One region of the Clostridium sp. Marseille-Q7071 genome, then DNA from elsewhere that is predicted to be linked to it. Evidence: riboswitches for the same ligand, from Rfam matches in the RefSeq annotation. Region 1 holds a riboswitch; the other holds the start of a gene.
What was found. A riboswitch is a leader RNA that binds a small molecule or an ion and turns the genes downstream of it on or off. The one in region 1 is predicted to bind glycine.
Positions count from the first base shown of each region.

Region 2: linked by a shared signal. The riboswitch ahead of ACWPW7_RS09160 (GrdX family protein) and the one ahead of ACWPW7_RS23045 (sulfide/dihydroorotate dehydrogenase-like FAD/NAD-binding protein) in region 1 are both predicted to bind glycine.

Region 1 is NZ_CBCOPR010000002.1:55,966-72,313, reverse strand. It holds gene ACWPW7_RS23080 (hypothetical protein) at 1-101, shown strand, start outside; gene ACWPW7_RS23075 (FtsX-like permease family protein) at 88-360, shown strand; gene ACWPW7_RS23070 (hypothetical protein) at 547-705, shown strand; partial or broken gene ACWPW7_RS23065 (3-hydroxyacyl-CoA dehydrogenase family protein) at 759-854, shown strand; gene ACWPW7_RS23060 (cell wall-binding repeat-containing protein) at 1,311-2,765, shown strand; gene ACWPW7_RS23055 (hemoblobin-interacting domain-containing protein) at 2,881-6,702, shown strand; gene ACWPW7_RS23050 (iron-containing alcohol dehydrogenase) at 7,273-8,439, shown strand; glycine riboswitch at 8,948-9,056, shown strand; gene ACWPW7_RS23045 (sulfide/dihydroorotate dehydrogenase-like FAD/NAD-binding protein) at 9,253-10,119, shown strand; gene gltA (NADPH-dependent glutamate synthase) at 10,125-11,513, shown strand; gene ACWPW7_RS23035 (hypothetical protein) at 11,713-12,087, opposite strand; gene ACWPW7_RS23030 (PhzF family phenazine biosynthesis protein) at 12,518-13,360, shown strand; gene ACWPW7_RS23025 (C-GCAxxG-C-C family (seleno)protein) at 13,967-14,371, shown strand; gene ACWPW7_RS23020 (DNA-3-methyladenine glycosylase family protein) at 14,675-15,556, shown strand; gene ACWPW7_RS23015 (TVP38/TMEM64 family protein) at 15,935-16,348, shown strand, end outside.
Region 2 is NZ_CBCOPR010000001.1:1,965,982-1,982,329, forward strand. It holds gene ACWPW7_RS09105 (hypothetical protein) at 1-190, shown strand, start outside; gene ACWPW7_RS09110 (hypothetical protein) at 397-573, shown strand; gene ACWPW7_RS09115 (AAA family ATPase) at 936-1,886, shown strand; gene ACWPW7_RS09120 (DUF58 domain-containing protein) at 1,879-3,042, shown strand; gene ACWPW7_RS09125 (transglutaminase domain-containing protein) at 3,067-5,394, shown strand; gene ACWPW7_RS09130 (Cof-type HAD-IIB family hydrolase) at 5,595-6,428, shown strand; gene ACWPW7_RS09135 (TetR/AcrR family transcriptional regulator) at 6,647-7,267, shown strand; gene ACWPW7_RS09140 (efflux RND transporter permease subunit) at 7,293-9,389, shown strand; gene ACWPW7_RS09145 (hypothetical protein) at 9,370-11,277, shown strand; gene ACWPW7_RS09150 (tRNA (cytidine(34)-2'-O)-methyltransferase) at 11,683-12,150, shown strand; gene ACWPW7_RS09155 (DegV family protein) at 12,164-13,018, shown strand; glycine riboswitch at 13,362-13,495, shown strand; glycine riboswitch at 13,499-13,553, shown strand; gene ACWPW7_RS09160 (GrdX family protein) at 13,621-13,995, shown strand; gene trxB (thioredoxin-disulfide reductase) at 14,008-14,937, shown strand; gene ACWPW7_RS09170 (thioredoxin family protein) at 15,125-15,454, shown strand; gene ACWPW7_RS09175 (glycine/sarcosine/betaine reductase component B subunit) at 15,562-16,348, shown strand, end outside.

The sequences.
Region 1 (16,348 bases):
TTATAGGTATAGTAAATATAATAAACACAATAAGTATGAATATTATATTGCGTAAACACGAATTGGGAATGATTAGGTACTGTAGGTATGGGAAAAGATGAAATAAAAGATATGATGCTAAAAGAAGGTTTATTATATGGTATTTTTAGTATTGGATTTGGAAGTATAGTGGGAGTTATACTTCACATTATTTTATACAGAGCTGTGAAATATGATAAGGTTGTACAGTGGTTTTTTCCTTGGAAGAGTATTTTAGAAGTATTTTTAGCGACAATGATTATATGCGCAATGGCATCTATTAGACCACTTAAAAGATTACTTTCCATTAGTATAATTGATTCTATTAGAACTGTAGATTAAGGTTTTATTTTTAAAAATCCTACTATAAAGGTATGATGTGATTTGGTGAGGATACTTATTTACAATATATATATAGATGTTATTATGTAAAAAGTACAAGTTGTTTTCACATATTTTATGTAATTCTTCTTCTGAGTATGCTAAGAAAATGCGGTTATTAAAATGTTAATGTGAGGCTATTTATGAATGAAGAATGTAAAAAATAATATTAAAAAAATTAGAATTGTAATAATTGACAGTGGTATAAATACAAAGAAAGATTATTTAAGAAATTCTGCAAAGGAAGAGATAGGATTTGAATTAAATAAAAGATTACAGATAGAAACTGAGTATAACCTAAAATAAAAAATGAGCACGGTGCAGCAACAGCTAAAACAATTAAAGATGGCTTTAAAATAGCCAAATACAGAGCTCACAGCTTACTTAGAAAGTATGTTAGAGCTGGATACCTTGGAAGAAAAACAGGAAGAGGATTCCATAACTATAGTAAATAATTTAATAAATAAAAAGCTAGTTCATTAATAATGGACTAGCTTTTGTTTATTTATAAATTACATATGAAGTTTTTATAGAGGCTAAGAGTGAAAAGAGATGTGTTATTACTCATTAAAAGTGTTAAAAAAACATATAAAAATTGCCATATAATATTGAATAATTTTACAATATATGATAATATTACAATAATAAATGAAAATGATTTTCAATATCAAAATTTGAGGTCGATATCGAAAATTTTATAAATTCTACTAGTTTTTCTGTATCTATTATAATTTTTGCATTGATAATTGAATTTTATTGTAATTATTAAGTGTAAATTTAAAGTTATAGATTTATGGAAAAATAATAAAATAAACAATATGGAGGTGAAAAAATTATAAGCAATAGTAAAGATTAAACTGGAATCCTTTACAAAAATTTTCATAATTTCTAAGAGAAGAGGGGATTTAAATATGAAAAGAAGTTCAAAAATTATTTCGACGCTATTAGTTGGGGCTGCACTTACCACAATGAGTAGCAAATTTTTTGCTGTTGAGAATAAAGGGGCAATAGAGAAAGAAATATTATCTGGTAAAGATAGATATGAAACAGCGATAAAGGTTAGCTCAAAATGGGACAAGGCTGATAATGTAATTCTAATTAATTCTATGGCAATTGCTGATGGACTATCCGCTGCACCTTTTGCAAAGCATAAAGATGCTCCAATACTTCTAACAGAATCAGATAAATTGACAGAGTCTACTAAGAAAAGAATAAAAGAATTAGCGGCTAAAAATATATTTATTGTTGGCGGAGAAGGGGTAGTGTCAAAGGAGGTTATTAAAGAGATAGAAGTTCTAGGAATCAAAGTTGAAAGAATATCTGGAAAAAATAGATATGAAACTTCAGTAAAAATAGCTAAACAATTAAATTTTGAAAAAGTTGCAGTAGTAAATGGTGTCACAGGATTAGCAGATGCACTATCCGTTGCAGCACCGGCTGCTACTAATGATATGGCAATATTACTTACAGATGGTAAAAACTTAGGGGAAGTTGAAGGTATGGTTAAGGGAAAAGAAACTTTTGCTGTAGGGGGAGAAGGAGTTGTTTCAGAAGCTCTAGTGAAAGAATTAAAGGCTGAAAGATTGAGTGGGAAAAATAGAAGTGAAACAAATGTGAAAATTATGGAGAAGTTTTATGGTAAAGAAGATGTTAAAGCACTTTATATTGCTAAAGACGGTTCAATAAAAGAAAATGAATTAATTGATGCATTAGCTTTAGGTTCCTTAGCGGGAAAAGAAGGTTCTCCAATAATATTAACAGGTAATAATTTAGATGAGACTCAAAAGAATTACTTAAGAGCTCAGAAGAATATTAAGATCATATATGAAATTGGTGGTAGCTTAAAGGACAATGTTGTTAAAAACATAGTTAATATTTTAAATAGTAAAGAAGAAACTTTAACAAAACCAACAGAAAATAACGGAAACTCAACAAAGCCAACAAAAGGGAATGAAAGTCCAACAAAATCAACAGTGAATAATGGAGGTTCAACGAAACCGACAGAAGGTAATGGAAGCTCAGCAAAGCCAACAGAGGGCAACGGAGAAACAACAAAACCAACAGAAGGTAACGGAGATTCAAGAAAGCCTAATCATGGTACAGAAGAGCCTAACAATAAAAATCTTATAGACAGAAATAAATCTTCAATAATGGAAGTGCATTTTGTATATTATGCAGTTTTGAGTCTAAATGAAGGTAATATAGATAATTGCGAGCTTTATATTGATGGAAATTCAGTAAAGCCTGAAAAGGTAAATACCAGTGGTACTATATTAAAAATAGAGCTTAAAGATAGTAATAAGAAAAAAATAAAAGTTGTAAAAGGTGACCTAGAAGATAGTGTTACTTTAGAACTTAAAATGTAAAGAAGGCTGATATAAAAATAAATATATCAAGCCTCAAGTTAAGATGTCAAAATGGACATCTATGAAAAAATATGCGATTTCATTATATCATAAATAAGTATTGGAGGATAGATAAATGAATAAAAATTCAAAAATATTGTATGCTATAGTTTTTGCTACATTTGCAAGTAGTATACATCCAGGCGTAGCGTTAGCAGCTCCAAGTGAGATATATGGTTATAAAAAAATGGATTTATTTGAATTTCACAAAACCAATTATGATAAAAATGGAAATATAAGATATTCACCAGAAACTACAACTTTTTCTATAGGAAATGATGAAAAAGATTTAGATAATAGCACTTCAGCAAGTCCAAAGAGTCCTTCTATAAAAAATACAAAAGCACATTCCAAAAAGGCAAAAGTTGATGCGGTAGCCCATGCTTCAAGTGGTGGCAGTAGCGATAAAGTAGATGCTGTGGGAAGTGCTAGTGGTGGATTTGTTGGTGCGGATGTAGTTTTTGATTTTGATATGCTATCTAATGCCTTAATATTAAAACAGTTAGGATATGATATTCCAGAAGTAAATAAGGTTATAGATGTATTCAATACTACAACAAGAACTCATATAGGCAAAAGAGGAGAAATAGATTTCCTTGTTGATTATGAAGATTATATGGCTAAAGCTGGAGAAGCTTATTATAATGATGAATATTTAAGTTTTGAAGAATATATAAAGAGCGGAAATTATAAAGCGAATCCTAATCGTCCATACTATTTAAAATATGTACTTGAAGATGGACTTTATGGAGAACAAATGAAACCAGAAGAGGTTTATAAGAAAACTTCACCAAAAGTTGCAGTGGATCTAGAAAATAATATAAAAGATAATACTATTACTTTAAAATTTAAAGACAATAAAGAGTGGAGAGAATCCATAGAATTAATAGAGTTAGTAGAAAACTATAATAGAAAACCATTAATCAACTATATAGAAATTAAAGATAGTGAGATAAAAATTAATACTGAAATCTTTAAATATGGGAAAAATACTATATCCATAAAATCAAAGAATTATAGAACAGTATTAATAGAACAACCTATATATAAAGGAAAAGTAAACTTAACAATTGATAATAATAATATTTTAGGAAATGATATCATAGTTAAAGGTGGAGACAAAAATTATATAGAATCATTAAAGACTATAACTGTAAATGGAAATAGTTTATCAAAAGATAAATGGAAGGTAAATGAAGATAATAGTATAGTTATATCAAAAGATGTGTTCTCTCAAAGTGGCATATATAATATTATTTTAAAAGCAGATCCAGAATATGTTGATAGCAAATTAAGTATTAATGTTGTAAGAGGAACTGGTGATAAAGTTATTTTACATGAAGATATAATAGATAACTTTGAAGGAAATACAATGGAAATATTTATTGAAAATTATAATGAACAGTGGAAAGAAAACATTAAAGAAATAGAAGTTGGAAAATATAAATATATAACTAAGGAGATAAGTATTGAAAATGGAAAAATTATTTTACCATCTGAATTATTTAAAGGACAAAATGGAAAGGTTAATATAAAGGTTACATTAAAAGATGGAACAGAATATTTAGTAGTACAAAATATATATAAAAACAACGAAAGCTTGAAAGTGTCAGAATTGATTTCTAAAAAAGTTGAGCTAGGACAAGATATAACTATAAACTTTGATAAAAATACTAAATTCCAAAAATCTATTTATAAAATAGAAAAAATATATTCAGGAAACATACCATCCTTAAATACACCATTAGAATATATAGTTCAAGATGGAAAAATTATTTTAAAACACAATTCTAGAATATTTGGTAATAATGGAGTATATAAAATAAGAGTTTTTGCAACAGGATATGAACCAAAAGATGTAACTATTGAATTAATTAAGAATCCTCCAACTGTATTATTACCAGCACCCCCAACAATAGGAGAAGAGTTCATGATACAAGTAAGCAGAACTACTCCAGAATATAATTGGGGAGATAATGTTAAAGAGGTTTACGTAGATGGAGAAGCATTACAAAAAGATTTACATTATACATCCAATATTGGAGGAGTTTATTTTAAGGTAGGTGCTATAAATTATTCAGGAGAACACCTAATAAAAATAGTTTCTACAGGATATAAGGATTATGAAGTAGCTTTAAGATTTAAAGATATAGATGGAAATCTTTCAGATAAAAATCAGGTGGAAAATGTTAAGCTTAATGAAAATCTAATTTTAGGAGAAAACTTAACAATAATATCTACAGATAAAAATTGGGTTAATGGTATATATGAAGTCAAGATAAATGATAGTGTAATAAGTAAAAATAATTATAGATTTGAAAATAATAATTTAGTAATTAATAATCATGAAGTTATAAATTTAGGTAAAAACAAAATATTCATAAAATCAATTAACTATAAAAAAGCTGAGTTTGAAGTAAATGTTATAAATGATCATAAGCTTTTAAATCCTCCAATACTTAAAGAAGATATAACAGACAACACAGCTTCAAAAGAAATTGAAATAACTTTTGAGGATAACAAGGCTTGGAGAGAGGGGATTGAATATATTTTAATAGATGGAAATAAGTTTTCTAAAAATGATGTTCATGTAGAAAATGGTAAAATAATCATACCTTCAGGAATATTGACAGAAGGAAATTGCAAGATAGTTATTATATCTAAAGGATATAATAATGCAACATTAACACAAAAAATAAGTAAGGTTGTACCTGAGAATATTAAACTAATGCCATCAATTATAAAAGCTGGACAAAATGTTACAATAAATTATGCTTATAGAGAAGGTTACAGTGTAGAGGAAGTCTATATTAATGGTGAAAAAATAGATATGGAAAAATACGCTGAAAAAACCTTCTTTGGAGATTTACGTTTAAAAGGAGAACTGTTTAGTAAAGCAGGACAATACTCTATCGTTATAAAATCTTCAGAATTTGTAGATAAAGAATTTTCTTTAGAAGTCAAAGAAGGAAAAACAGAAGTAGAAGATGGATTAAAAAATCCAGGTAATATTAAGTTAATGTCAGCAGTTATAAATTCTAATGATAAAGCTGATGTATGGATAGGATATATGAGTGAATATGAACCTACAAAGATTTTAGTAAATGGAAAAGAAATAGATATGGCTAAGGACTACGAAAAGCAACATATTGGAGGCATATTTATAAAAAATCTATTTAGTAAAGCAGGAGAATATAAAATCGTGTTAAAAGCAGACGGATATAAAGATGTAGAACTTAACTTAACTGTAATTGGTAATGAAAATGAATCAAATAATGGTGATATAAGTGAGGATAAAAATAAAGAAGAAGTTTCAAAAGATGCACCAGAGAATGTTAAGCCAAATATATCATCTATAAAGGTAAACAGTAATGTTCGAATAAATTATGCTTATACATCTGAATATATTGTAGAAGATGTATATATCAATGATAAAAAAATAGAGAAAGATAAAGATTATGAAAAAACTTTCTTTGGAGATTTATCTTTAAAAGAGCATTTATTTAGTAAGGATGGAGAATATAAAATAGTCCTAAAAACAAAAGGCTATAAAGACAAAGAGTTAAAATTAATTGTTACTAGTGATAAAGAAGAAGTAGAAGAATCAAGCAATGAAGATATAGAAAAAACTTTAAAGGATGTACCAAACAGTGTAAAATTAATGGACTCAATTATAAATGTCAATGGTAAAGCTACTATATATGTAGGATATATGAGTGAATACGAACCTACAAAAATTTTAGTAAATAAAAAAGAAATAGATATGATTAAAGATTATGAAAAACAGCATATAGGGAATCTTTATGTTAAGAATGCATTTGATAAAGCAGGAGAATATAAGATAATTTTAAAAGCGGATGGTTATAAAGAGAAAGAATTAAATTTAACTGTAAAATAAAATTAAATATATTTTCTAAGAAATTTAAAATAATATTTAGGCTGTTGGCAAGTTATTTTGTCAACAGCCTTGTATTTTCAAAAAGGAATTTATTTGTTTATATAAAATTATTATAGTAAGATATATATGTATATAGATATATTAGTTCTAAAACCAATATATATGAAAATAGTTTATGTTTTTTAGTATTATAATTAGAACTATTGAATTCACAATTCACAATTATGGATATCTCTCAGCAAAAGCTGAGAAATTTAAAACTATCTATTTTTTGAAGTGATGTAATCATTTACTATAAAATATCAACAATAATAGATTACTAGTAAAATATTAATTTCAACTATAATTGTGAATTTTACATTGAAATTGTTCATTATTTTAACTTGTTAAAGAGAGGTAAAATCATTAACTACTTCTAATCTCAATTGAGAAGTTAAAAGGCGTAATTTTCTGAAAATCCCTTGAAAAACTATGTAAACAAGAGTACAATATACTTGTACAAATTGTTAATTTATTATCAATATTATTGAGGGGCAGTTATCTTTGGATGGCTGTGAAAGGGGATTAATAATGAACAGATTTACATTACCAAGAGACATCTATTATGGTGAAAACTCATTAGAAGTTTTAAAATCTTTAAAAGGTAAAAGAGCTATAATAGTTACAGGTGGTAGCTCAATGCAAAAGTTTGGTTTCTTGGATAAAGTTAAAAATCTATTAGAAGAAGCTAATATAGAAGTCAAAATATTAGAAGGAGTAGAACCAGATCCATCTATTGAAACAGTTATGAAAGGTGCAGAGGAAATGAGAAACTTTGAACCAGAGTGGATTGTTTCTATAGGAGGAGGATCACCAATAGATGCTGCAAAGGCTATGTGGGTATTTTATGAGCATCCTGAATTAACTTTTGAGGATATTAAGGATCCATTTTCTATTCCTACATTAAGAAATAAAGCTAGATTTGTAGCAATACCTTCAACCAGTGGTACGGCAACAGAAGTAACAGCATTTTCCGTTATCACTGACTATGAAAAGAAAATAAAATATCCATTAGCGGATTATAATATAACTCCAGATATAGCTATACTAGACACTGAACTTACTATGACTATGCCTAAGAGCTTAGTAGCTCATACTGGAATGGATGCATTGACTCATGCTATAGAGGCTTATGTAGCATCTAATAAATCACATTTTTCTGATCCATTAGCTATGGAAGCAATAACAATGATAAAGAAAAATATATTACAATCTTATGATGGCTGTAAAAAAGCTAGAGAACAAATGCATATAGCACAATGTTTAGCAGGAATGGCGTTTACAAATGCACTATTAGGTATAACTCATTCAATGGCTCATAAAACCGGTGCAGTATTTAATATTCCACATGGATGTGCTAATGCAATATTTTTACCATATGTTATAGATTTTAATAAAACTGCTTGTAGTGAAAGATATGCTAATGTTGCTAGAAATTTAGGTTTAACTGGCGAAAGCGATGAAGAATTAATAAATGCATTAACAGACTGTATAAGAGAATTAAATGATGTTATGGACATACCTTCTTCATTAAAAGAATATGGTGTAAAAGAAGAAGATTTTAATAAATGGGTAGATTATATTTCAGAAAATGCAATACAAGATGCTTGCACTGGCTCTAACCCAAGAACTGTTTCTGTTGAAGAAATGAAAAAAATATTTACTTGCACATTTAATGGAGAAAAAGTAGATTTTTAATTTAAATATATGAAATTATAGATTTATAAGTTTATAGAAATGTATTAAGGTGTCTGAAATAAAATAACTAGTCAAAGGTGGAACCTATTTTATATCAGATAGATTGATAGTTTTGTCAGCAAAACATGATATAAGATAAGATAGCGTGATGACTAGTTATTTATTGATACCTTAACTTCTAAGTTCAAAGATACAAAGTTATTGTTATATCTTTGCTTGTGAAATAAATAGTTTTTAAAATGTAATAAAAAGAAAACACACAAATAGTATTATATTGTATATAATGTAAACGTTTGTTAGAAAAAATGCGAATAGTGAAAAAATTCTAATAATATGTACAATTAATATTGACTATATAGAATATAGAATATAGAATATATATGTAAAGTTAATATTTTGGTGAATGAGGATTGTTGGAGATATTCCGTTTTATATAGGGATAACCGTAGAAGAAATGAATAGTATAGCTATGGGCTATTCAGAAGCTTTCAGGTGAAGTACAATAATCGGATACCACCCTGGAGAGACTCATTTTATGAGCATCGAAGAAGAAACTCAAAATTATTTTAATTTGTGGTTTTGGGGAAACTTTCAGATAAAAGGACAGGTGTAAATAGCATTTATTTGTGTGCATATTTACTTATTGTCCCTTTTTTGTTGCAAAAACATAAGGAATGTATAGTATAATTAGGTTAGTGTATATTTAGTATGGACAAGTTATCTTTAGGTGTCTAAAATAAAATAGACTAGCATACTGATTAGTTATTTTTGAAGATGCCTTATTAAAATGATTAGATTTGGAGGAACATGAATATGTATAAAATAGCTGAAAAAAGGGATTTAGCACCTCAAATTTTCTTAATGAATATTGAAGCACCTAGGGTAGCTAGATCAGCTAAACCAGGTCAATTTATAATCGTTAGAATGGATGAAAAAGGAGAAAGAGTTCCTTTAACTATTTGCGACACAGACGCAGAAAAAGGAACAGTTACAATAGTTGTTCAAACTATTGGATGTTCAACTAAAGAAATGGCAAAATTAGAAGCTGGAGATATGGTAGCTGATTTTGTTGGACCATTGGGGATGGAATCTGAACTATTACATGAAGACTTAGAAGAACTTAAAAATAAGAAGATATTATTTATATCTGGTGGTGTTGGAGCTGCTCCAGTTTATCCACAAGTTAAATGGTTAAATGAACAAGGCATAAAAGCTGATGTTATAATGGGATATAAAACTAAGGAAATGGTAATTTTAGAAGAAGAAATGAAAACTGTTGCTGGAGATGTTTTTGTATGTACAGATGATGGTACTCATGGTTTCAAAGGAATGGTAACTAATAAATTACAAGATCTAGTACAAAACGAAGGTAAAAAATATGATTTAGTTGTATCAATAGGACCTATGATAATGATGAAATTCGTTTGTAAGTTAACAGAAGAGCTAGGAATAAGAACAGTTGTAAGTTTAAATCCAATAATGGTTGATGGAACTGGAATGTGTGGAGCATGTAGAGTTACAGTTGGAAATGAAACTAAATTTGCTTGTGTTGATGGCCCAGAATTTGATGGACACAAAGTTAACTTTGATGAGGCATTAAAAAGAATATCAATGTATAAAACTGAAGAGTGTAAAAAAGATAGCATAAAAGAAGGCTGTGGTTTAGGAGGTAATAAATAATGGCTATAGATAGAATGAAGAGAACTCCAATAGCAGAACAAGATGCTAAAGTAAGGGCTAAAAACTTTGAAGAAGTATGTTTAGGATATAATGAAGAAGAAGCTGTACAAGAAGCTTCAAGATGTTTAAACTGTAAAAACAAACCATGTGTTGGTAAATGTCCAGTTGCTATAGATATACCAGAATTTATAGCACATGTTAAAAATAGAGAATTTGAAGAAGCTGCTAAAGCTTTAGATAAGTATACAGCACTTCCAGCAGTTTGTGGAAGAGTTTGTCCTCAAGAATTGCAATGTGAAAGTAAATGCGTTCTTGGAATAAAAGGAGAGCCTGTGGCAATTGGTAAACTTGAAAGATTTGTGGCTGACTGGTCAAGAGAACATAATGTAGATTTAACTAAAGATATAGAAAAGAAGAATAGAAAAGTAGCTGTTATAGGCTCAGGTCCAGCAGGAATAACTTGTGCTGGGGATTTAGCTAAAATGGGATATGATGTAACTGTGTTTGAAGCATTACATGAACCAGGTGGAGTTTTAGTTTATGGAATTCCTGAGTTTAGATTACCAAAGGAAACAGTTGTTAAGCATGAAATAAATAATTTAATTAAATTAGGTGTAAAAATAGAACATAATGTAATTGTTGGAAGAACAGTTACAATAGATCAATTAATAAGTGAAGAAAAATTTGAAGCGGTGTTTATAGGTTCAGGTGCAGGTCTTCCTAAATTTATGGGAATACCAGGAGAAAACTTAAATGGAGTATTCTCTGCAAATGAATTTTTAACAAGAAATAACCTAATGAAAGCTTTCAAAGAAGGATATTCTACTCCAATAAAAGCTGGTAATAAAGTTGCAGTTGTTGGTGGTGGAAACGTTGCTATGGATGCTGCTAGAACAGCTTTAAGACTAGGGGCAGAGACTCATATAGTTTATAGAAGAAGTGAAGCAGAACTTCCAGCAAGAGTTGAAGAAGTACATCATGCTAAAGAAGAAGGAATAATACTTGACCTTCTAGTTAATCCAATTGAAATCCTTGGAGATGAAAATGGATGGGTTAAAGGAATGAAATGCATAAGAATGGAGCTAGGAGAAGCTGATGCTTCAGGAAGAAGAAGGCCTGTTGAGGTTCCAGGTTCTGAGTTTGTAATTGACTGTGATACAGTTATAATGTCATTAGGAACATCACCAAACCCACTAATTCCATCTACAACAGAAGGATTAGAGATTAATAAGTGGAAGTGTATAGTAGCTGATGAAGAGACAGGAAAAACTTCTAAAGCTAAAGTTTATGCTGGTGGAGATGCTGTAACAGGTGCTGCAACAGTTATACTTGCAATGGAAGCAGGTAAAAAAGCTGCTAAAGCTATAGACGAAGATTTATCAAAAAATAACTAAATTGTTTAAATAACATATTTAATAAAAATATACAAGCTTACTATGAAGCTTGTATATTTTTTTAGAAAGTTATGATTTAAATGTTTACATAAAGACTTATTATTAAATATAAAATTATTTTATTGATAAAAGCAAATGTAAATAACAGTGTTACTTAAGAAAATAAATTTAGTATAAATGAAAAGTATTTATAATTTATTTATTCTTTATTTTCCATTCTTAGTTTTTTATAATCTTCTATTATCCTTTCGATAAATGCTATTTGTTCTTCTTTGCTAAGTTTTGATAGTTCCTTGTAACCACAGTGATAAAAACAACCATGATATGATTTTATAGGTTTTTCTGATGGTCTATGTAATCTAAGGTCTAAAGGACAAGGCTGATACTTAGTATCTCTTGCTTTTAGTTGATCTCTATTTATAGGATGGCTGTTTATCTCATCTATTAGCGCAATATTACCAACCTCTTCACAAAGTCCAACGAGACCTTTACCTTCTTTAACATGATTTAATAGTTTTTCAAGAGTATAGATATATTCTTTATCTGATAGCTCTTTATTTTCTAGTGCCTTCATTTTCTCTCTCCTTTTGCTTTTGTACCATAATTAATTAACTAATTTTATTATTAGCTATATTTTAACTGATTATTAAATTTAGATTCTATCTAAAAAATTTTAAATAATTTATAATTTGTTATTTTTATTGAAGTTACTGTTTAGCTTTAAAAATAAATTAATTTTAAATTTCTCAGCTTTTGCTGAGAAATGTCCGCAATTGTGCATTTAATAGCGTTATTTAAGATAATAAAAAACACTAATTACTTTAAATATGCATTAATTTTTGAATTTATATACTTATAGCATACTTGATGCCACTATATTATAATATTTTTAAAACTAGATTTCCATGATTTCAATAGGAGTATGTATCCAAAATCCTTAAACTTTCATTTGGAATTCATGAAGAGAAAAATATTTTAAATACTTTATATTTAGGAGGAAAAGTATGAAAACATTAAGAATATTTCAAGTAGATGCTTTTACAGAAGAAAAGTTTAAAGGTAACCCAGCAGCAGTATGTATTTTAGAAGATGAAATAGAAGACGAGATTCTACAAGCTATTGCTAAAGAAATGAATTTATCAGAAACTGCTTTTGTTAAAGCTATAGACGGAAAGTCCTTCAAAGATGAAAAAACTTTTTCATTAAGATGGTTTACGCCAACTCAAGAAGTGACCTTATGTGGACACGCTACTCTTGCAACTTCACAGGTTATATTTGAGCACTATAACAATTGTAATGAAAAACTAAATTTCCAAACTAAAAGTGGCAATCTTGTGTGTGAAAAAAAATTAAAAGGTATATCTTTAAATTTTCCACTAGATGAACCAACGGATATAGTACCTGAAAATCAGTTATTAGAAGCAATGGGAATTAAAGAGTTTAAAGATTGTGTAATCGGTGAAAATACAAGGAAAGTAGTTATTAAACTTAATAGCATAAAAGAAGTATTAGAACTTAAACCTAATTATGAAAAAATGAAAGCTATAGCCTTTAAAACAGATATTAAAGGAGTAGGGGTTACATGTAAAGGTGATGAGAACTATGATTTTATTTCTCGTTATTTTAATCCATGGGCAGGTATAAATGAAGATTCTGTCACTGGATCTGTTCATACTTTATTGGCTAATTATTGGAAGGAAATTTTTAATAAAAATACATTAAAAGCATATCAAGCCTCAGAGAGAGGTGGAGAAATACTACTTAACATTTTAAATCATGATAGAGTTGAATTAATTGGTAAGGCTGTGATTGTACTTAAAGGAGAGATTTATACAATTGAGAATTGACGATTGACAATGGAGAATTGTTGATGTTTCTCTTTTATAAGAGAAACTTTGAATTGATTTCTTTTTGAAGTTATTCAGTAACTTCTTATAAAAAGCTAGCAATGCAATTGCTAGTAAAAAAATTAGTTAAAGAAATTAGTTTGACTAAAACTAATTTCAACCTTAATTGTCAATTTTCCATTGTCAATCCTCAATTGCCTAAGGTTTTCTTCTTTTTAATGTGGACAAGTGATATAATTTATTTAGTTATATATTAGGCATGTTCAAAAAAATAATAGATCGGTATGGTTAACCTATTTTATATCATACTGCGTTGTCAGAACCTGATCATAGCACCACTATGAGCAGAACCTGACGCCTTGTCTGATATGAGGCATATTCAAAAAATAGCTAGTTAGTATACTCATCTATTTTGCATCATACTGCGTCGTCAGAACTCCATGATAGCTAAACTATCATGAAAACCTGTCTCCTTTTCTGATGCAAAACATATTTCGAATCTTTAACTAGCTATTTTCTTTCATATGTCTAAAATATACTAACATCTTTGGTCAATTATTTTCTGTCAGATGCCTTGAAGAAATAAAGCTTTGGGAGGAAGATTTTATGTTGTTGGATAAGGTAAAAAGATTTTACGGTAGTGAATATGATTTAAATTGTGCTGAAACTATAATTTATGCGGCAAATGAAGAATATAATATGAATCTTAATAAACAAACCTTAAAGGCAATGGCAGCTTTTGGTGGTGGAATGGCAGTGGAAAGTGTTTGCGGTGTTATAACAGGTGCTATATCTGTAATTGGAATATTATTTACTGAAGAAAGAGCTCATGAAAGTGATAGAGTAAAAAACTTAACGAAGGAATACTTTGAAAAATTTACCTCAAAGTTAGGTAGCGATAATTGTGCAAAATTAAAAGAAAGTTATAGGAATGACGAAGCAAGATGTTTTAAAATGATAGAAATTGGTGCAGAAGTTTTAGATGAGATAGTTATGAGAGAACTTAGGTAATTCACAATTCACAGCGCAAAATTCACAATTATGGATATTTCTCAGCTGTCACTGAGAAATTTAGAATTGATTCCGTAGCGGCGAGCAGTGTTCGCCACATAACTAGCAACTGTATTGCTAGTCAAAAATTTATTAAAAGAAATTATTTTGTTTAAAAATAATTTCCTCCTTAATTGTGAATTGTGAACTGTGAATTGTGCATTATTTTAAGTTCTCAATTGTATAACTTGTTTATTTAGTGAAAGAATTATAATATCTCTTATATTTACTAAAGCTAATTTTATAATAAAAGGATGTGTTATGATGGATTTTAAAGAAATTTTAGAATTTGGAGATAGAATTGTATTAAAGGGAGTTAAAAACTTTGAATTACCTCATATTTTTGAATGCGGACAATGCTTTAGATGGAGTAGGTTAGAAAATGATAATTATATTATGGTAGCTTATAGAAAAGTTATAGAGTTAGAAAAAAATAATGATGAGGTAATAATTTATAATACAACTAAAGAAGACTTTGATAACATATGGTGCGACTATTTTGATTTAAAAAGAGATTATACTTCTATTAAAGAAGAATTAAGTAAGGATTCATTACTTAAAAAATCCGTAGAATTTGGACATGGAATTAGATTACTTCAGCAAGAACCTTTCGAAATAGTGCTATCTTTTATAACTTCTGCAAACAATAGAATCCCAATGATAAAAAGAGCAATAGAAAATATAAGTAAGAAATTCGGAGATGAACTTCATTATAAAGGTAAAACATATTATGCTTTCCCTACACCAGAGCAACTTATAAATGCTTTACCAGAAGAAATTGAAAGCTTAGGAGTTGGATTTAGAGCAAAATACATAACTGATGCTATAAACAAAGTTTATAATAATGTTTATAATTTGGAAGAAATAAAATCATTAAGTGATGATGAGTGTCATGAAGCACTAAAGCAGTTTAATGGTATAGGACCTAAAGTTTCAGACTGTATAATGCTTTTCTCAATGGAGAAATATTCTGCTTTCCCGGTGGATGTATGGGTAAAAAGAGCAATGCAATTTTTCTATTTAGCACCAGATGTATCTTTACCTAAGATAAGAATATTTGCTCGTGATAAATTTGGAGAATTATCAGGCTTTGCACAACAATATCTATTCTACTACGCTAGGGAAAACAACATAAAGATTGAGTAGTATGAACAAGTTAGTCAATTGAGAATTGAAAATGGACAATTGGCAATGCGGTTGAAATTAGTTTTAATCAAACTAATTTCTTCTAATGTATTTTTAATAAAAGTGACTACGTCACTTTAAAAAAGAAATCAATTGAAAACTTCTCCTTTAAAGGAGAAGTATCAATAATTGTCCATTGTCAATCGTCAATTCTCAATTATATAAGAAGAGGATACTAATAAAGTTAACTAATACTATGGAGAAACTATAAATGCTAATTTTTTATAAAAGTTACTGTGTAGCCTAAAAATAATTATTTTAAATTTCTCAGCTACTGCTGAGAAATGTCAATAATTGTCCATTGTCCATTGTCAATTTTCCATTGCAGAAGGGATGTTTATGAATTATATAATTGATAAAATAAATAAGTATAAAGTATATATTATATTAGGAATTCTCATAATCATTGGTGGATTTATTGGTTATGAGTATTTTTTTAAATATGCTGATTTGTTTAAAAATCCAGATAAAATAAAAGAGGTTATCTTATCCTATGGAAGTTATAGCATATTAATCTTTATACTAATACAAATACTTCAAGTAGTATTTTTCTTTATTCCAGGAGAAGTTATACAAATTGCAGGAGGATACATTTTTGGTAGTTTTTTAGGAGGAATAATTTCTGTTATTGGCATTTTTCTAGGAAGTGCTATTGGATATTTAATTGCAAGATACTTGGCAAGGGATATGGTCCGAAAAATCATAGAAAAGAAGAATTTAAAATTCTTTAGAAAGATATTAACAAAAGGTAGT
Region 2 (16,348 bases), on a different contig from region 1:
GAGTGATATAAACAAAGAAATACTAGGTGAAAAAGAATTATTAGAAGAAGAATTACTTGGAGAAAATACAGATAAGAGATTAGAAGCAAACCATGGATCCTCACATAAACATGAATGTAACTCAAATTGTGGAGTAACAAAGATTTACACTAAAAGTGTTAACATTTGGATAAACGGTTGTGGAAATTAAAATAAAAAATTAACTAAAAATGCTCTAAATTTTTTAAAATTTAGAGCATTTTTAGTTAAAAAAAACTAAAAAGTCTCCAAGAAATAATTAGTGAGTATTTTATTGTATTTTTTCCCACATGTAAAGTAACAAAGAATTGGAATACTTCATAATACATAATATATAAATAAGCAATTATTATGTTTATTTTATAAGGAGTGAAAGACTTGGCAAAATATAATGATAATAGTATTTTGTTAAAGAGTATTAATATATATAAAATAGAAAAAATTGAAGCTTCAAAAGATTTAATGGAGCTTTATAATATAAATGTTAGTGAGCACAATAGAAAAGATTGTTATTATACTCTTCAAAGTAATTCATTAGGAGAAGTTTTAAAATAAAATTAAGTAATTTTTAAGAAAAGTGAAAATTCACTTTTCTTTTTTTAGTAATTCGAAAAAATTAACTAAAAAAATATTCACCTTCGTATAAAAAAGAACTAATATTATCTGTTAGCAATTATGAAGTTAAATCTTAAAAAGAATGATTATATTAAAATTACTTTTATATTAGAAATATTTAAATTAAATTTAAGCGATCAATAAATAGTGTATATTATCCAAAAATAGCTTAAATAACCATATGGCAAGTTTAATTTTTATAGTATAATTATGTAATAGCTTAAGTACTTTGAACACAAAATTAATAAGAATATGATATGATTTACATAAATCAGAATTTTTTGCTTATTGGGGGTATGATTATGAACAGAGAAATTGAGCTAATTGAAAGTATAGTAAATAATATTGAAAAAGTAATTATAGGAAAGAAAAATGAAATTTATAATATAATGAAAGGCATTTTAGCTGATGGCCATATACTAATTGAAGATGTACCAGGGGTAGGAAAAACGACATTAGTGAAAGCATTAACTAAAACTTTAAATTTAACTTATAGCAGAATTCAATTCACACCAGATTTATTACCATCGGATATTATAGGTGTGTCTATATATAATCCTAAAAACCATGAATTTGAGTTTAAGAAAGGACCTGTATTTGCCAATATTATATTAGGAGATGAAATAAATAGAACTTCGCCTAAAACTCAATCAGCTTTATTAGAGGTTATGGAGGAAAAGCAAGTTTCAGAAGGAATAACAACTTACATTTTAGAAAAACCATTCATTGTTATGGCAACTCAAAACCCTATAGAATATGAAGGTACTTTCCCATTACCAGAGGCGCAACTTGATAGATTTATGATAAAAGTTAAAATGGGTTATCCAAGTGAAAAAGATGAAGCATCTATATTAGATATATATAGAAAAGAAAATCCACTGGAAACTCTAGAATCTATTATAACTCGAGAAGAAATTTTGATGCTTCAAGATAAGGTTAGAGAAGTTTATATAAACGAAGAATTAAATGAGTATATAGTAAATATAGTAAATGCTACTAGGCATAACAAAAGTTTAATCTTAGGGGCAAGTATAAGAGCATCATTAAGTCTTCAAAGAATTGCACAAGCTACTGCATTAATTAAAGGCAGAAATTATGTAATTCCTGAAGATATAAAGGAAAATGCTAAATTGGTTTTATGTCATAGAATTCTATTAAGCCCTAGCACAAGAGCTAGCAGAGTTGATTCTGAACAAATTGTTTCTGAAATATTAAGAACTATACCAGTGCCAAAGGTGAAAAAATATGATTAAAGTTAATATTAAATTTATATTACTTACCATTGTTTCCTTTATTTTTGCTAAGATTTCAGGTGGAAATCTTCCTTATAGTATTTTTTATTCCTTATTTATAATGCTTATAATATCTATATTATATCTGTATTTATCATTACAATATGTTCAATGCAGAATAAAGCATAATGAAGCAGAGTATAGTGTTGGTGATGAAGATGAGTTTTCACTAATTGTTAGCAATAGAAGTTTTATTCCTATACCATATATTGAAACAGTAAATGATACATTTTCTAATTTAATTAAGATATATAAGGGAGATGTATTTTTTCTTCAACTAAATAGTGATAAATGGATTAAAAAAAACATTGCTTTTAGTAAAAGAGGAATATATGATTTTGGGGCAACAACAATTAAGATAACAGATTTATTTAATATAATAACTTTTAATAAGAATATAAATCATAAGCTAGGAGTAAAGGTATATCCTAAAATTTATAATATAAAGTTTTTTCAACTTAGCGGTAGTGAAAAGCTAGAAAACTTATTGAGTAGTGATAGTAAAGTAGAAGATTTAACATTAATTAAAGATATAAGACAATATAGAATAGGAGATAGTCTTAAAAGAGTTCATTGGAAGATTAGTGCTAAACAGGGAGAGTTATATGTAAAAAATTATGATTATATTTCAGGTACTCAATGTAATTTGTTTTTAAATATGAAGAAAATAGATTTTACCAATAAAGAGGAGGAATCGAAAGAGGAACTTATGATTGATTTCACAGCCTCTCTATTAAAAAAATTTGTAAACTTAGGGGTAAAATCAAAAATATATATAAATAATTTTGAGAATAAAAGGTTTGAAGTGGAAAACTCCATGGACTTTAATGGAGTTATGGAGTATTTTTTATTTCACAATAGTGATGGAGAAGGAGATTTTGTAGACTTTATAAATAGTAGTTTAAACTCCTTAGGAGGGAAAAGTTTTTTAGGTATAATTACCTGTAATTTAACTTCTACATTGAAAGATGAACTTTTACATTTAAAAAGCGTAGGTTATAATGTTAATTTATTTTATTACAATAATTCTTTAGGAGTAATGGAAGATATTAATTTTCTTACAGGTACAGGAATTAACTGCTATGATTTTAAAGAAATTATAAAAAATAGCTTATAGCTAATTAAGAGATCAGGTGAGCTTATGAGTAGGATAAAGGAAGAATTAATAGCAATACTATTAGTATTTATTAATCTAGTAGTGACTATAAAAATATTAATAGAAAGTTTTAAGATAGTTGGATTTAATTATAAATTTATATTAATGCTATTTTTAATAGGTGTAATTTTATATGAATTCTATTCTAAAGTATTAAATAAAGTTAGGTATAGAATAGTATTTACCTTTATTTTGTTAGCATTTGGAGTAATTTATGGATATAAAAATAAGGAGTTAGTAATTAACTTTTTTCAAAATGTTATTATTAAAAATGCGTTACAGATAAATAAACAGCTTTTAGAAAATAGTACAACTTATTTTTCTCAATATGTAGAGATATTTTTGATAATTCTACCTATTTTAGTTTCATTATTAATTTATATAACTTATAAGAAAAATAAAAGTATAATATTATTAAATTTTATATTTGTAGTAAGTTTTTGGTATTTACGTTATAGCCAAATAATAATAAACAATCTTTATTATTATCTATTTGTAACTATAATAACTTTTATTGTAGCTAATTATTTAAAGTTAGCAAAAAGATATAAAAATATGGAATTAAAAATTAATTTAGATATAAAAAAGATAATTCCATATGCATTAATCATAACTTTTTTAATCATAAAGGTTATATCAGCATTACCACAACATTATAGTGGCATGAATTTAAGTAATTATGGAGAATTTTTAAATAATACCTTTGCAAAAACAAGTGATGGTAGAGAAAGTGCATTAAATGGTGAATTCACTATAAATTCTTCTGGGTATAGTAATAGTGAAAAAAAGCTAGGTGGTCCTATTACTTTAAATAAACAGGAGGTATTTAGAGTAAAATCTCCAAAGCCATACTATTTAAAGGGGAGTGTAAAGGAATATTATACTGGGAATTCTTGGACTACAGTAGATAAGAATCTTGGTAAAAAGGATAAAAATTTTAAATTTGAAAATTCATATTTAAAAAGACGAGACATAGGAGTTGGAGCTTCTTTAGGAAGTGTTAGAATTACTCCTACAAAAAAATTTAATACTACAAGTTTTTTTACTCCTAATATGGGAATTGATATAAAAGGTGATTACAATGAGATTTATTATAATAAAATTCCAACATTTTTATCAAGAGCAGATGTAACTAAACCCTATGATGCTGTTTATTACATATACAATGGACCTTATGGTGATGTGGTAGAAACTGTAGAAAGTATGATAAATAATAAAGGGGATACTAGATATGCCAATGAATTTAATTATTATAATTTTTCTATAAGAGATTTTGAAGCAAATGAAGGACGACTTTATATCTTTAATGAAATTTTAAGTTATGAAATGAAAACAGCCATGGAAGAAGATTATGTAAAATATATGCGAGTTCCAAGTAGTGTGCCTTCAGAAGTCTATGATTTAACTAATCAAATAGTTGGAGAGAATAATACGGTTATTGAAAAAGCAAGAAGCATAAGAAATTATTTAAGTGAGAACTACCCTTATACTTTAAAAGTTTCTGATGTACCTATGAATTCAGACTTTGTTAATTATTTTTTATTTGAAGAGAAGAAAGGATATTGTACTTATTTTGCTAGTGCAACCACTATTATGTGCAGAATTGCTGGAATACCAGCACGATATGTAGAAGGGTTTAAAACTCCTAATAATATTGATGAAAATGGTGAGTATATTGTAACTAATGGTGAAGCACATGCTTGGTGTGAAATTTTAATAGATCCTAGTAGAGATATATGGGCAGTAGTAGATCCTTCTCCTACACCTACTGAGTTTGAAGAGGAAAATGTAGCTGAGGATAAGGAAAAAGAAGAAAAATCTTTAGAAAATGACAATAAGAAAAATAAAAATACAGCACCTAATAGGGATAGATTTAATAGAGAAGAAGAGGAAGAAAACTGGGACTTAGAATTAAACTCTAAAGATAATAACAGATTTAAATATTTATCTTTAATAGTTACAATAGTATTATATATATTAATTAGAATAGCTAGTTTTTATAGAAAAAGAAATAAAATAATATCTAGTAAAAGTGTAATTCCGCTTTATCAATATTACTTAAGAAGATTAGAAGCTATAAGAATTATCAAGAATAAAGAAATAGGAGATTTAGAATTTGTAAACAGTATAAAAGATCCTAGCTTAAAGGATAAATTAAATACTTTAGTGAATCTTTCTTATGAAGAATTTTACGGTAACAAAATTGAAAATACCTCAATAGAAAGATTAGAATACTTTAATTTTATAGAAGAGTATATTAAGAATAAGGATAATAGGATAAACTATATAATGAAGAAGTATTTTGGATTATAATAAGTAATGATATTGAGGGTTTATTAAATATGTATAGGACCAAGTTTACCACTACAAATTTGCTAATATGGTAAACTTGGCCTTCTTAAATGGAATTGTAATACTAGAAATACAAGATTAGGACAAAATGTCTAATTTAAAGATAAAATATAAATAGCATCTTATTACCCTAAGGTTATTTATAGCAAAGGAGAATAGAAATGAAATATAAGTTAATATGTACAGATATGGATGGAACTCTTTTAAATAGCGTAAAGGAAATAAGTAAAGAAAATCTAGACGCCATAAAAAAAGCTCATGATAAAGGTGTGAAAATTGCCATATGTACAGGAAGAATATTTACTTCTGCCAAGTATTATGGAGAACTTATAGGTGTTAAAGCCCCTATAATAGCTTCTAATGGTGCATATATAAGAGAAAAAGATAGAGAAGAAGTTATATATAAATGTATATTGGAAAAAAAGGATTGCTTTGAATTATTAGAAATATTTAAAAAGCATGATTTAGTTCCTCATTTTTATACTGCAGATAGTATATATGCAGGAGAAACAAGTTATGCATTGAGATTTTATTCTAGATCAAATAAAACATTACCAAATGGTTTTCAAATAAAAATTAAAGAAGTAGAGGATTGGAATGAAATTTTTAGTGTAAATGAACTTGATATTTTGAAAGCTGTTGCTTTTGATGATGATATAGAAAAAATAAAAAGAGCAAAGAAGGAGATTAAATCTTTAGGAAGATATGAGGTAGTGAGTTCTTTAGTTAATAACTTTGAAGTTATGAATAAAAATGTTTCTAAGGGTAGAGCAGTAGAAATGCTAGCTAGTTATTACAACTTATCTAAAGATGAAATAATAACAATTGGAGATAATGAAAATGATTTGTCAATGATAGAATATGCAGGCCTAGGAGTAGCTATGAAAAATGGTGAGGAAATAGTAAAGAATAAAGCGAAATACATAACTTCAACTAATGATGAAGATGGGGTTAAAGAAGTTATAGAGAAATTTATATTAAATGAAAATATTTAAATAATTTTAATAAAAATGTCATTGTTATTTTACAATGGCATTTTTTTATTTTACAAATTATAAGTTCTTAATTTTGTTATACTAATATAGTATAAATCGGTGTTTCAAAGAAAAAAATGACCAGGGGTCAAAAAACTATTGATTTTCTTCTAAAATAGTAATAGAATATATCTAGAGCAAAAAATGACTTAGGGTCATTTTTACTTCGAAGGAGTGAAGTGAGGTTGGAAACAAAGGGCAAAGAGCCAATGAAAAAGTCAGAAGCTAATAAACTTGAGAAAAAGAAAAATCTAATGGATGTAGCTTATGAACTTTTTACAACGAAGGGTATAAACGATACTTATATCAGTGAAATAACTAAGAAAGCTGGAGTAGCGAAAGGAACTTTTTATCTTTATTTTAATGATAAATATCATTTAAAACATTTAATTATATTAAATAAAAGTAGTTTAGTGTTGAAAGAAGCCATAGAAACTTCTAATAAAAATTGTTTTGATGATTTATCTGATGAAGTAATATTTTTTATAGATTATATAATCAATTATTTAAAGGAAGATAAAAAACTTCTAAAGCTAATATATAAAAATCTAACTTGGGGACTTTATAAAAAAGCTTTACTTGATGAAAATGAGTACCAAGAGATGAATGAGATATATTTTCACTTTGTAAAAAAGCTAAAGCAAAAACAAAATATAACAATGGATGCAGAAAAATTGTTATTCTTAATTATTGAATTAACTAGTGGAGTTTGTTATAGTTCAATAATTTTAGAAGAACCTGCACCGATTGAATCAATGAAGCCAATACTATTTGAATCAATAAAAAAATTACTTAATTAAAATATTTAGAGGGTGGGGAGTTAAAATGAAGAAAATCAGTAGAGCAATTGCTAAAAATAGGGTATTAATTTTAATACTGTCAGTGCTACTTATATTTCCATCTTTATATGGTTTTATAAGCACAAGAGTCAATTATGATTTGCTTACTTATTTACCAGAAGAATTGGATACAATGAAAGCACAAAAAATATTGAATGAAAAATTTGATAGTGGATCAATGTCCATGTTAATTATTGAAAATATGGAAACTAAAGATATAGTTGATTTAAAAGAAAAAGTTAGTAAAATTGAAGGTGTTCAAAAGGTATTATGGGTTAATGATATTTTAGATACATCAGTACCAAAAGAAATTTTACCTGAAAGCTTTAGTAAAGTATTTTATAGTGATGATTCAACTATGTTAATTATAAAATTTGAGGATGGTTCTTCATCAGAATCTACTCAAAATGGTATTGGTGAAATAAGAAAAATTACTAATGATAAATGTTTTTTAAGTGGTATGGCGGGAATAGTAAAAGATACAAAAGAATTAGCAGATAAGGAAACACCGTTTTTTGTACTAATCGCAACAGCATTATCTGCAATAGTTTTAGCTTTGACAATGAATTCTTATATTATTCCAATCATATTTTTGACAAGTATAGGAATGGCAGTATTATATAATTTTGGAACAAATATATTCTTTGGAGAAATATCGTATGTAACTAAAGCTCTAGCAGCAGTCCTACAACTAGGGGTTACCATGGACTATTCAATATTTTTATTACACAGATATGACGAAGAAAGAGGATATACAGAAGATAAAGTGGAGGCAATGTCAGAGGCTATAGCTAATACTATGGGATCAGTAGCAGGAAGTTCATTGACTACAATTGCTGGATTCTTGGCATTATGTGTTATGGAATTAGGCTTAGGTAAAGATATAGGTCTTGTTATGGCTAAAGGAGTATTCATTGGATTAATATGTACAGTTACAATACTTCCAGCATTAATACTAACCTTTGACAATGCTATTCATAAATTTAATCACAAAACAATATTACCTGAATTTGAAAAAACTGCATCATTAGTTACAAGAAAATATAAATTATTTTTAGCAATATTTATAATTGCATTCATACCTGCTATATATGGAAAGGTGAATGCTGAGGTTTATTATAATCTTGATGAGTCATTACCAAAGGATTTACCTTCAATTGTGGCTACTAATAAATTAAAAAATGATTATAATATGACTACAACAAATATGATAATTGTTAAAGATACAGTTTCTAATAATGATATTAACAAAATGGTAAAAGAAATTGAGAATATAGACGGTATAGAAGTTGCTTTAGCTCTCGAAAAATTTATTGGCCCAACTTTACCAGAAAACTTTTTACCGGATACAATAAAAGATACTTTCCAAAAGGAAGGTTATAAGCAAATAATTGTTAATTCTTCTTATAAAGCAGCTACAGAAGAAGCAAATAAACAAATAGAAGAGATAAATAAAATAGTTAAATCTTATGATAATGAAGGCGTAGTAGGAGGAGAAGCTCCACTTACAAAAGATTTAATTGAAATATCAGATACTGATTTTAAAAAAGTCAGCATAGCGTCAATCTTAGCTATATTTATTATAATAATGGGAGTATTTATGTCATTCTCACTTCCAATATTATTAGTTCTATCTATAGAACTTGCTATATTAATTAATCTAGGTATTTCTTATTATTTAGGGACAACCATGCCTTTCGTTGCATCTATAGTAATAGGAACTATACAATTAGGGGCAACAGTTGACTATGCAATACTTCTAACTTCAAGATTTAGGGAAGAGATGAGAAATGGACTAGACAAATATTCAGCTATGACTATTGCAGTTCAGAGTTCAGCCAAATCAATTGTAACAAGTGCTTTAAGTTTCTTTGCTGCAACTGCAGGTGTTGGAATTATTTCAAAACTTGAAATGATTAGCTCTTTATGCACATTAATGGCTAGAGGAGCAATTATAAGTATGTTAATAATATTATTTATACTTCCATCAATACTTTTAGTTTGTGAAAAAGTGATTGAAAAGACTAGTAAAAATTTTAAAGGTGAAAGTGGGGTAAAAGAAGATGAAAAAATGTATGTCTAAAAGAGTATTAGCTTTAGTAATGGTAGGAACATTACTAAGTGGAAATATGGTTTATGGAGCAGAATTAGTTAAAAAGGACGAAACAGTATATGTTACTTTAGATTCTCAAGGAAATGTAAAAGAGAGAATAGTAAGTGATTGGTTAAGTTCTAATAATAAAAATTTTGAGATAAAAGATAAAAGTGAGTTAGCAAACATTAAAAATTTAAAAGGTAGTGAGGAACCAGAAATATCAAATAAAAATGTTACTTGGAAGATGGAAGGAAAAGATATATTTTATCAAGGTACAACTGATAAAAAACTTCCACTAGAAATAAAAGTTTCTTATGAATTAGATGGTAAATCAATTAAACCAGAAGAGTTAATAGGAAAATCTGGTGAACTAAAAATAAGAGTTGACTATAAAAACAATGAAAAACATAAAGTAACTGTAAAAGGAAAAAATAAAGTAATACACACACCATTTACAGTAGCTACATTAGCAACATTACCTGTAGAAAACTTTACTAATGTAAAAGTGAATGGTGGAAAAGTGATAAATGATGGCAACAACCAAATAATAACTTTTATTAATATGCCAGGGTTAGAAGAAAGTTTATCTTTAAAAGATGGAGTATTAAACATACCAAAAAATTTAGAAATTACAGCTAAGGTTGAAGATTTTTCTATGTCACCTATGATGATTACTGCTACTCCAGAGTTATTAATAGAAGATATAGAAGGTATAAAATCAGTAGATGAATTAATTGAAAGCATAGATAAACTTCAAGATGCTAGTAGTAAACTTGTTGAAGGGTCAGAAACCTTCTCAAAGAAACAAGTTGAATTTAGCAATGGTTTTAAAACTTATTATGAAGGTGTAAGTAGATTTGCATCCGGTGCAGGAGAAGCCATTGATGGAATAGGCAAAGCAGCTGACAATTTAGGCAAGCTATCTGAGGGAACTTCTAAACTGGCATTAGGATTAGACGAATTTGGTTCTAAAGTGAATGAATTTACTAATGGCATTGAAAAAATAACTTCAAGTACTGATGCACTTATAGACGGTCAAAGTCAAGTAAAAGGTGGAATAGAGCAAAGTTTACAAGGTGCAACTACATTAAAGGAAAAGAAAAATTTAGAGCTTCAAGGATTAGATGAATTAAATGGTAGTACTGAAGAGCTGGAAAAAGTGGCTAAAGCTTTATCTCAAGTTCCGGGAAATGAGGCAATGGTTGCACAATTAAATATGATAATCCAAGGACAAAAACAAGGTATAGCTTCTCTTAAAAATGGTGGTAATGAATTTTTAGGTGGACTTGAAAAGTTAGAAGGAGGATTATCACAAACTAAGGCAGGATCAGAAAAAGTGCTTTCAGGAATGTCTCAATTAAAAGAAGGCGGCACGGCACTTAAAAATGGAGGAAGTCAAATTTCAGAAGGATCTAAAGCTTTAGCTGCTGGTGCTAATGAAGTATCAAGTGGTGCAACAGTATTAAAAGAAGGGGTTTCTAAATTAAGTGATGCTAAGACTTCCTTAAATGATGGACAAAAGCAATTGATTGATGGTGGAAAAATACTTCAAGATGGGTCAGAAAAATTAGCTTTAGGTGCTGATGAATTATTTAAGAATATGAGCAAATTCCATAATGAAGGAATTGAAAAAATGAAGAGTGAAGCTAATAATAAGATGGGCGATTTAAGTGAAATAATTGAAGTGAAGGATGAAATAGTTAAGCTTTCAAAAGATTATGGAACATTTACTGGACTAGGAGAAAATATGGAGGGTAAAGTTAAGTTTGTAATGAAAACTCCTGAGCTTAAAAAAGCAGAATCTAAGGAAAAAGTAGAAGAAAAGGTAGAAGAGAAAAAAGGTTTTAAAAATTGGATAAAAGAAATATTCAATTAAGAATAAAAACTTGCCTCATAAGGAAATACTTATACAGTATTCCTATCATTATATAATATTAATATTATAAATTTAAAAGAAGAAATCCTAATGTAAATTAGGATTTCTTCTTTTAACAGCTTATAATTTAAAATGTATGTAATATATATGTAATGTATAAATGAAAATTTAGGTACTATAAATAAAAGAAATTTTAAAGTATAATATTTTGTATATCTATATGAAGATAAATTTAATTTAGCAAAATTAGTAATTGAAAAAATAATCTTTCGCATCATTGAGGGTTACTTTATAATTAAGAAAAAAACCTATAGTTTCAAGTGATTATATTAAAGTATGTTAACTTTACGAATTTAGTTAATTAGAGTATGATAGTGATTAATGACATAATATGGAGGTATAGCTATGAATTTAAATATAGTATTATTTCAACCAGAAATTCCTCAGAATACAGGAAATATAGGAAGAACTTGTGTGCTTACAAACTGTAAGCTTCATCTTATAAAGCCCTTAGGATTTAGTCTTGAAGAAAAGGAAATTAAAAGAGCTGGACTAGATTATTGGCCTTTATTAGATATAGAAATTCACGAATCCTATGAAGCTTTAAGAGAAAAATATAAAGAAGGGACTTTTTATTTTTGCACCACAAAAGGAGAAAAGTTCTATAGCGATGTAAGTTTTAAAGAGGGTGACTTTTTAGTATTTGGTCGCGAATCTAAGGGGTTACCAGATTATATAAGAAATGATAATATAGATACTTTAATAAGAGTTCCTATGATAAACACTACTACTAGGTCATTAAATTTATCTAATACTGTAGCAATTATAGCTTATGAGGGTTTAAGACAACTTGGATTCCCTGAAATGAAATAGGAGGAGTTAATTTATGGAAGATAAGAAAATTAAAATCATAACGGATAGTACCTGTGACTTACCAGATCATATAATTAATAAATATAATATAGAGATGATACCCTTAGTATTCACAATAGATGGTGAAACTTATCTTGATAGAGTGGATATTAAACTACCAGAATTTCTAGAGAAAATGAATAATTCTAGTGAACTACCTAAGACTGGACAGATAAATCCTCATAGATTTTATGATATATATGATAAATATTTAAAGGAAGGATATAAAATAATATCAATACATATATCATCTAAAATGAGTGGGACTTACCAGTCAGCTCTAGTGGCAAAAGAGATGTTAAATAGTGAAGATATAATGGTAATTGATTCTCAATGCGTATGTGGTGCTCTTGGAGCTTTAGTGGTAAAGGCATGCTTGTTAAAAGAACAGGGGTTAAATTTTACATCAATTAATGAAGAAGTATTAAAATCAATACCAAAGATAAGAAGTATAACCTGTTTTGAATCCTTAGATAATTTGGTTAAAGGTGGAAGGCTATCTAAAACAGCTGGTATTATTGGAAGTTTTTTAGGAATTAAACTTTTACTATCTATTGAAGATGGAGAAATGACAGTTAAAGATAAGGTAAGAGGAAGTAAAAAAGCCTTAAGAAATATGTTGGAGTATATAGAATCCTATGGAGTTGAAAAGACGACTCCTGTGATATTGATGCAAGCAGCACCAGAAGAAGAGAATATGGGTATATACAATAGCCTAAAGTCACATATGGAAAATAAACACATAGATTATATTGAATGCGAAGTGGGATGTGTAGTTGGTACTCACTCAGGAAGAGATGCTTGTGCAGCGTTTTTTATAGAAGAATAAAGATTAGCTATTATAGTTTAATATTTTAATAATTAAAATTTTGAATAAAGATATAAATAATTTATAGAACTAGAATTTATAAATAATAGAATTTTTAATGAAATTAATCCTTATATTTGATTTATATAATACATTTAATTAAAATTAAAAAAACTAGTATTTTAAAATATAATATTAATAATTGATAAACAATTAACAGAGTTTCTAAAAAATATGAATCATTTGAACTTTTAAAATTGGTTATAGAGAATTTAAATAAGGAAAAATGCTAAAAAATATAGAAATTTATTGACGAATGTTGTATACTTGGGTTGTAAGTTAAAACAATTTAATAAAAGTATGGATGAAATTTTCGGGAGATGATCTATTAAAAATAATTATTAATAATTATTTTTATAACAATGGGTAGCCGAAGAAGCAAAAATTTATTTTGCCAATAAATTTGAAACTCTCAGGCAAAAGGACCGAAAATGGACATAACTCTGGAAAGCGGTAAGCACCGAAGGAGTAAAACTCTCAGGTTTAAAGGACAGAGGCATAGGCAAAGTTAATTATTACTTTTGCATATGCCTTTTTTATATGTGAAAAAGGAGGGAAGCTAGGTGATTGAACCGTTATTTATAATAACCAATAATCCATTGTCAAAGAGAACCTTTGAAGCAAAGTATAAAATAGTCTATATAGATGGTTCGGCAATGGAAGTGCTAAAAAATGTTAGAGATAGCATACATTTAGGCCATAAGCTTCTAACTCATCCATTAATGAGTAGTGTTAAACCTAACGAAACGCCATATAGAACCGTATGTTTATCATTAGATAGGGAGTCCTTAGATATTCAGTCATTAGAAATAATTGAAAGTACCATAATGACTACAGAAAAATTTTTAAGAGATTTCAATACTCCAAATTGGAGTGATAAAATATTACAAGATTTTCAATTGATAGATTGCGATTTAATAAATCATGCAATCAATTAAGGAGGGTTACCCATGGAACATATTATTTATGATACTATCATTTTAGGTGGAGGTCCTGCAGGATTATCAGCTGGATTGTATGCTGCGAGATCAAGAATGAAAACATTATTAATAGAAAGAGCAAAGTTTGGTGGACAGACAGCCACTACTGATGAATTAGAGAACTATCCAGGATCTATTGAAGATTGTACAGGAACAAGCCTTAGCCAAAGAATGAGAAAACAAGCAGAAGAATTTGGAACTGAATTTGCTAAAGATGAAGTTATAGAAGTTCAGCTTGAAGGAGATATTAAAGTAGTTAAAACAAGAAAAGCTACCTATGAAGGTAAAACAATAATAATAGCTACTGGTGCATATCCAAGATTAGGTGGATTTAAAAATGAAATTGAATTAAGAGGAAGAGGAGTTTCTTATTGTGCAACTTGTGATGCTGACTTCTTTACAGATTTAGATATCGCAGTTATAGGCGGAGGAGATTCAGCTATAACAGAAGCAATATACTTAGCTAAATTCGGAGAAACGGTAACAATAATTCATAGAAGAGATCAATTAAGAGCTGCTAAGTCATTACAAGAAAAAGCTTTCAAAAATCCAAAAATTAAATTTATTTGGGATAGTGTTGTTGAAGAAGCTAAAGGTGAAGAGATCCTTGAAAGTTTAGTGATAAAAAATGTAAAAACTGGAGAACTTAGCGAATTAGCAGTAAATGGTTGTTTTGTCTTTGTAGGATACTTACCAATATCTGAGCTATTTAAAGGAAAGATAACTATGAATGATAGAGGAGATATCATTACTGATGAAGAGATGAGAACTAATATTCCAGGAGTATTTGCAGCTGGAGATGTTAGAGAAAAATCTTTAAGACAAGTTATTACAGCAGCAGCGGATGGAGCTATAGCAGCTACAAACTGTGAACATTATATAGAGGAAAAATTTAACTAATAGTTAAATACTAATAAAATTATTTTTTTAAACAGAATTGTTTGAAAAGTTAATTAAGTTCAAAAATTTTTATAATATATTTATATTGTGAAAATTTAAGGTATATTGACTAAAAAAATATGAAATAGGAAAATATATTCATGAAAGTAATGAGCTTGCTTTTATTGAAGAAAGAGAGGGAATTTTAATGGTAGAATTAAACAAAGATAATTTTGAGGCAGAAGTACTTCAAAGTGATAGACCAGTATTTGTAGATTTTTGGGGAGACAAATGTGAAATCTGTATAGAATTAATGCCAGGGGTTCATGGATTAGAGCCAAAATACAGTGATAAAATTAAATTTGCTAGCTTAAATATAGGCGGAGCTAGAAGAGTTGCTATAGGACAAAAAGTTTTAGGATTGCCAACAATGAAGATATATAATGGTGGGGAATGTGTTGAAACAATTACTCCAGATAAAATATCTACATTGGATGATATAGAAAATTTCATAAAAGCTTACTATGAAAAATTATAATTCATTCTTTAATTAAGATGTTATTAAGGTAAGCAGTAAACTGCTGCTTACCTTCAAATAAAAAACAAATTTAGGTTAAACTCATATATTCATAGGAGGTGAATGTTTTGCGTCTAGAGATTGGAAACATCATTATAAAAGATCTTCAATTCGGAGCAGAAACAAAAGTTGATAATGGAGTTCTTTATGTAAATAAAGAGGAATTACTTAAAGAAGTATCTGGAGATGAAAGAATAAGTAGTATCGATTTCGATATTGCAAAACCAGGTGAAGAAGTTAGAATAATTCCTGTTAAGGACGTAATTGAACCAAGAGTTAAAGTTGAGGGAAATGGAGGGATTTTCCCAGGCTTTATAAGTAAAGTTGATACAGTAGGTTCAGGAAGAACTCATGTATTAAAAGGAGCTGCAGTTGTTACTACTGGTAAAATTGTAGGATTCCAAGAAGGTATAGTTGACATGTGTGGAGAAGGAGCTAAATATACACCTTTCTCTAAAACAAATAACTTAGTTGTTATATGTGAACCAAAAGAAGGTATAGGACAACACGAACATGAGGAAGCCATAAGAACAATAGGCTTTAAAACAGCTGTGTACTTAGGCAAAGCTGGTAAGAATGTTGAACCAGATGAAGTTAAAACATTCGAAACATTGCCACTATTAGAGCAAGTTAAGCAATACCCAGATCTACCAAAGGTTGTATATGTTTACATGCTTCAAACTCAAGGACTATTACATGACACTTATGTTTATGGTGTAGATGCTAAGAAGATAATTCCAACATTTATATACCCAACAGAAGTGTTTGATGGAGCTATAGTAAGCGGAAACTGTGTATCTGCTTGTGACAAAAACCCATCATATGTTCATATGAACCATCCAATAATAGAAGATT